2 linked regions of the Synechococcus elongatus PCC 11801 genome follow. Each later gene encodes a partner of the first gene's protein in a complex. Links are inferred from orthologs where the notes say so. Each region holds a gene or a part of one and is shown on either strand. Other genes may lie near its edges.

Region 1 (3,268 bases):
GATCGGAACTCATCCAGCAGTTTTGGGCCGAGATTACCGCCGAGTTGATGCCGCAGCAGTCTTAACCCGGCTGCAGTGGCAACAGTCTGAAGCAGCTGTTTTCAACTGCCCTTAGCGATCCAACGACTGCTGGCGTAACCGCACCGATTCTGCATGCGATTCCAAGCCTTCAGCGGTCGCCAGAACATCGACTGCTCGCGCCACCCGTTGCAACGAGGCGGCGGTGTATTCAATCAGGCTAGAGGACTTGAGGAAGGTTTCCACACTCAGGGCTGAGGCATAGCGAGCTGCTCCCGAGGTTGGCAGGGTGTGATTGGGGCCAGCGACATAGTCACCGATCGCTTCTGGCGTCAGAGAGCCGAGGAAGATCGCCCCCGCATGGCGAATCTTTTCAACGAGTGCCCAAGGATCTTCGACTTCCAGTTCCAAGTGTTCGGGCGCAAACTGATTCGAGAGCTTCACGGCTGTCTCCAGCGAGTCCACCACGATCGCAAGGCCGTAGTGAGCGATCGCTTTTTCGGTGACCAACCGGCGCGGATGATCCTGCAGCTGCCGTTCGACTTCGAGGCTGACCTGCGTTGCCATCTCTAGATCGGGCGTGATCAAAATCGCCGCTGCCAGCGGATCATGTTCTGCCTGAGCGAGCAAATCCGCAGCAACCCAACGCGGGTTGGCACTGCGATCGGCAATGATCAGCACCTCAGAAGGCCCTGCCAAGGAGTCAATGCCGACGGTGCCATAGACCAATTTCTTAGCCAGCGTCACATAGATATTGCCGGGGCCGCTGATCACATCAACCTTGGGAATGGTCGCCGTGCCGTAGGCCAAAGCTGCGATCGCCTGTGCTCCACCCACACGGTAAATCTCTTCAATCCCAGCCTCTTGTGCCGCGACAAGAACAGCCGGGTTCAAGCTGCCATCCGGCCCTGGTGGCGTGGTGATCACCACCCGTTCCACTCCAGCGACCTTGGCAGGAACAGCATTCATCAGCACCGTGCTGGGATAAGCTGCTCGCCCACCCGGTACATAGAGACCAGCACGGTCGACAGGGGTATAACGCTTGCCCAACACTTCACCATCGGCCCCAAACTGGACCCAGCTTTTGGGTACGCGCTGACGGTGAAATGCCTCAATTTGACGATGGGCTAACCGGATCGCATCAAGGAGGTCTTTAGGAATTTGCTGATAGGCCGCATCTAGCTCGGCGCCACTGACCCGCAGGTTCTCGGCTTGCAACGCAAAACCATCAAATTCTTGGGTGAATTCGATCAGAGCGGCATCGCCGCGACGCTGCACCGCTTGGACAATCTCCCGAACGCTGGCTTCACGGTGGACGACGGCATCATCATGGGTGCGATCGCAAATTCGCTCAATTTCAGCCTGAGCTTCAGCGAGGTGAGAAACAATTCGCAGCATGACCCCATCCAGCAGCGGAACCCAGAGTGGCAAGGACTCTCGAAGGATGAAAACTTCTCAATCTTGAGCCCGAAAGTCCTTTCAGCTTATCGCGAGTCCCAATTGGGCGACTCTCAGCGATTGCGATTACCCTGTCAGCACAATCTCCAAAAACCTGATATGATCGTTGACTGTGCGATCTACAACAGACGGATTTTCTGAGCTGTGGCTAATATCAAGTCTGCCATCAAACGTGTCCAGATCGCGGAGCGCAACCGCCTCCGCAATAAGGCCTACAAGTCAGCAGTCAAAACGCTGGTCAAGCACTGCTTCACGGCCTTCGACGCCTATGCGGCAGACCCCAACGAAACCGCCCGCCAAGCAGTGAACGAACGCCTCTCGGCGGCCTACAGCAAAATCGACAAAGCGGTGAAACGCGGCGTTCTGCATGCCAACACCGGTGCGCGCAAAAAAGCTCGTCTTGCCAAAGCCTTCCACCTGAAGGTTGACCCCCAAGCCTAGACCGCGATCGCCCCTCACTGTAGGGCTATTGCTGTTCACTGTTGCTGGGATTGTCGACCTCACTCAATGCAGCTCGTCGATACTCACGTTCACCTCAATTTCGACTGCTTCGCGGCAGAACTAGATGCCGTGGCTGATCAATGGCGCCAAGCGGGTGTGACTCGCTTGGTGCATTCCTGTGTTACGCCGGCGGAATTTCCACAACTGCAAGCGATCGCTGATCGCTTTCCAGAAGTGTCGTTGGCAGTGGGCCTGCATCCCCTTGATGTAGAGCTTTGGCAGGATGACACGGCTACAGAAATTGAGGCTTTGGCGCGGGCTGATCGGCGGGTTGTGGCGATTGGTGAGACGGGCTTGGACTTTTTCAAGTCCGAAGACCACGAGCATCAGTACGCTGCGGTGGAAGCCCAGTTAGCAATCGCGCGATCGCTGGATCTGCCAGTGATTCTGCACTGCCGTGAGGCAGCGACAGCCATGGCCCAAGTCCTGCGATCGCAGCAGTCCCAGCCCGGGCCCCTGAGAGGGGTGATGCACTGCTGGGGCGGCACGCCGGAAGAAACCCGCTGGTTTTTGGATCTCGGGTTTTACATCAGCTTCAGTGGCACCCTGACGTTTGGCAAAGCCGAGACGATTCGCGACTCGGCTCGGCTCGTGCCCGGCGATCGCCTGCTGATTGAAACCGATTGTCCGTTTCTAGCGCCAGTTCCCAAGCGGGGCAAGCGCAATGAACCGGCTTTCGTGCAGCATGTGGCGGCTCGGATGGCTGAAGTCCGTTCCGAAACTCTGGAAGCGATCGCGGCAACTACCACCCGCAACGCTTTCGAACTGTTCCGTTTACCGACTGCTCTACCGCAAGTTGCTTAATCCTTAAGCAATCAGCAAGGGTTGTCAAAGACCGTTACAATTGTAGATTCGCGCTTCGGCGCTAAACGACCGAGGAGACGCATGGCTGAGCAAACGCAACTCGCTCCCGCTGCCTTCCATTTACCTGATCTTGTTGCCATTCAACGGAATAGCTTCCGTTGGTTCCTAGAAGAAGGACTAATTGAAGAGCTAGAAAGCTTTTCACCGATCACAGATTACACCGGTAAGCTTGAGCTGCACTTCCTCGGTAAGCAGTATAAGCTCAAGCGCCCGAAGTACGACGTTGATGAAGCAAAACGGCGCGATGGCACCTACTCGGTGCAGATGTATGTACCGACGCGCCTGATCAACAAAGAGACGGGCGAAATTAAGGAGCAGGAAGTCTTTATTGGCGATCTGCCTCTGATGACCGACCGCGGCACCTTCATCATCAACGGTGCTGAGCGGGTGATCGTCAACCAAATCGTCCGTAGCCCTGGGGTTTACT
Region 2 (3,064 bases), 920 kb from region 1 along the record:
CATGATTCAGCAGGAAACCTATCTCAACGTTGCCGATAACAGTGGCGCTCGGAAGCTGATGTGCATCCGCGTCCTGGGCAGCAACCGCCGCTATGCCGGCGTCGGCGATGTGATTATCGCCGTGGTCAAGGATGCTCTCCCCAACATGCCGGTCAAAAAATCGGACGTGGTGCGGGCTGTAATCGTCCGGACGAAAAAAAGCTTGCGGCGCGATAGCGGCAACGTCATCCGTTTCGATGACAACGCAGCGGTGATCATCAATGCCGATGGCAACCCTCGTGGTACGCGGGTCTTTGGCCCCGTGGCTCGGGAGCTGCGCGATCGCAACTTCACCAAAATTGTTTCGCTTGCTCCGGAGGTGATCTAATGGCTGTTCAAAAGCCAGTTCGCCACAAAGTTCACGTCAAAAAAGGTGACACCGTTCAGGTGATTGCCGGCAAAGACAAAGGCACCGTGGGCGAAGTGCTCCAGGTCTTCCCAAAAACTAGCCGTGTGTTGGTCAAGGGCGTCAACCTGCGCACCAAACACGTCAAGCCTCGCCAAGAAGGGGAGTCTGGCCAAATCGTGGTTGAGGAAGCCTCGATTCACAGCTCCAACGTGCAGCTCTACTCCACCGCTCAAAAAGTGGCGAGCCGAGTGGCCTACACCTTCACGGAAGACGGTCGGAAAGTGCGCAAGCTCAAAAAGACCGGCGAAATCATCGATTGATTCACCAGTCCCTGACCCAGCCCAGGGAAATGAGAGTTTTCTATGTCCCTCAAAACCAAGTACCGAGACATCATCGTTCCGAAATTGATGAAGGAGTTCGGCTACACGAACATTCATCAAGTTCCCAAAGTTGTCAAAGTGACGATTAACCGTGGCTTGGGCGAAGCAGCCCAGAATGCCAAGGCGTTAGAGTCCTCCCTCGCTGAAGTTGCTAAGATCGCTGGTCAAAAGCCAGTTGTCACTCGGGCGAAAAAAGCGATCGCAGGCTTCAAGATTCGTGCTGGCATGCCTGTCGGCTTGATGGTGACCTTGCGGGGCGATCGTCGCGATGCGTTCCTCGAACGGTTGATCAATCTGGCCCTGCCGCGAATTCGTGACTTTCGTGGCATCAGCCCCCGTAGCTTTGACGGGCGTGGGAACTACACCCTTGGTCTGCGCGAGCAGCTGATCTTTCCCGAGATCACTTACGACAGCATCGACCAGATCCGCGGCATGGACATCACCATTGTCACCAGTGCCAACAGCGACGAAGAAGGCCGTGCGCTGCTGCGTGAGCTGGGCATGCCCTTCCGGGAGAACTAAGAGGCACTTCCAAGCGAAGAGGAAATTATGGCGGTCAACGATCCGATTGCAGATATGCTGACGCGCATCCGGAATGCCAGCGAAGCGCGCCACGCGACCACCGTGGTGCCCGCATCCCGGCTTGCTCGCAGTATTGCTGAAGTGCTCAAGCGCGAAGGCTTCATCGCTGACTTTGAAGAAAGCGGCGAAGGCGTTCAACGTCACCTTGTGCTGAGCCTGAAATACAAGGGCAAAAATCAGCAGCCCATCATCAAAGCCCTCAAGCGGGTCAGCAAACCCGGCTTGCGAGTTTATTCCAACCGTCGTGACCTACCGCGCGTTTTGGGCGGTATTGGCATCGCGATTATCTCCACTTCCCAAGGCATCATGACGGACCGAGATGCTCGGCGTCAGGGAGTGGGTGGCGAAGTGCTCTGCTACGTCTGGTAGTCGACCGGTTGTCGGAGTCCCCACAGGAGCAGTCCAGTGTCTCGTATTGGTAAACGTCCCATCCCTATCCCCGCGAAGGTCAGCGTGGCGATCGACGGTCGTTTGGTGTCTGTCAAAGGCCCCAAAGGCGAACTGAGTCGCGAGCTACCCAGCGGCGTTGTCGTGACTCAAGAAGACGGCAACATCATCGTGTCGCGCGCCGATGAATCGCGCCTTGCCCGCCAACGTCACGGCCTGAGCCGGACGCTGGTTGCCAACTTGGTTGAGGGCGTCGATGCCGGCTTCCAAAAGCGCTTGGAAATCATCGGTGTTGGTTACCGGGCCCAAGTTCAAGGCAAGACCTTGGTCTTGAATGTCGGCTACAGCAACCCTGTGCAAATTGAACCGCCCGATGGCATTCAGTTTGCAGTCGAGAACAACACCAACGTGATTGTTAGCGGCATTAGTAAAGAAGTCGTGGGTAACACGGCTGCCCGCATCCGCGCCGTGCGGCCCCCTGAACCCTACAAGGGTAAAGGGATTCGCTATGCAGGCGAGGTTGTCCTCCGTAAGGCTGGCAAGACAGGTAAGAAGTGATGAAAGTAAGTCGTCGCGAATCCACCCGTCGCAGACACCGCCGTGTTCGCCGCACGATTGTCGGCACGCCGGCTCGTCCGCGTCTGTCGGTGTTTCGCTCCAACAACCACATCTATGCGCAAGTGATCGACGATGCTGCGGGCCACACGTTGGCTGCTGCATCCAGTCTCGATCCGGATCTGCGCCAAGCATTGACGTCTGGTGGCAACCAGCAAGCTTCGGCAGCCGTCGGCAAGCTGATTGCCGAACGGGCTCAAGCCAAAGGCGTTACGACTGTCGTGTTCGATCGCGGCGGCAACCTTTACCATGGTCGCGTCAAGGCTTTGGCCGAGGCGGCCCGCGAAGCTGGACTGGAGTTCTAGGTGATGGCTGAAGAGAAAGACAAGAAGCAGTCTTCCCGTCGGCGCAGCAATCGTCGCACCGAGAAGGAAAGCGAGTGGCAAGAGCGGGTGGTTCAAATCCGCCGTGTCACCAAGGTCGTCAAGGGTGGTAAGAAACTCAGCTTCCGGGCGATCGTGATCGTTGGTAACGAGCGCGGTCAAGTGGGTGTTGGTGTGGGCAAAGCCAGCGACGTGATCGGTGCTGTCCGTAAGGGCGTGGCCGATGGCAAAAAACACCTCGTCAGCGTGCCCTTGACCCGTGATCAGTCCATTCCTCACCCCAGCACTGGGGAAGGCGGGGCTGCTCAAGTCCTGATCCGTCCTGCAGCGCCTGGTACTGGTGTAATTGCCGGTGGTGCTGTCCGGACTGTCTTGGAGCTGGCTGGCGT

The links.
Region 2: rpsT (region 1) and rpsH share a complex: the UniProt entries of both Bacillus subtilis proteins name them as parts of the 30S ribosomal subunit. The link is inferred for Synechococcus elongatus PCC 11801 from one-to-one orthologs.

The regions. Positions count from the first base shown.
Region 1 is NZ_CP030139.2:646,090-649,357, forward strand. The notes cover bases 319-3,268. They hold rpsT (30S ribosomal protein S20), read left to right. Parts: upstream 319-1,620; coding sequence 1,621-1,917; downstream 1,918-3,268. Other genes in these bases: hisD (histidinol dehydrogenase), read right to left, coding at 319-1,416; DOP62_RS03030 (TatD family hydrolase), read left to right, coding at 1,984-2,781; rpoB (DNA-directed RNA polymerase subunit beta), read left to right, coding at 2,863-3,268. Outside these bases: DOP62_RS03015 (ATP-dependent helicase), read left to right, coding at 1-65; more of hisD, read right to left, coding at 112-318. UniProt on the Bacillus subtilis protein: Binds directly to 16S ribosomal RNA.
Region 2 is NZ_CP030139.2:1,564,483-1,567,546, forward strand. What follows is about bases 273-3,018. They hold rpsH (30S ribosomal protein S8), read left to right. Parts: upstream 273-1,317; coding sequence 1,318-1,719; downstream 1,720-3,018. Other genes in these bases: rplN (50S ribosomal protein L14), read left to right, coding at 273-367; rplX (50S ribosomal protein L24), read left to right, coding at 367-708; rplE (50S ribosomal protein L5), read left to right, coding at 751-1,290; rplF (50S ribosomal protein L6), read left to right, coding at 1,756-2,295; rplR (50S ribosomal protein L18), read left to right, coding at 2,295-2,657. In the rest of the region: more of rplN, read left to right, coding at 2-272; more of rpsE, read left to right, coding at 3,019-3,064. UniProt on the Bacillus subtilis protein: One of the primary rRNA binding proteins, it binds directly to 16S rRNA central domain where it helps coordinate assembly of the platform of the 30S subunit.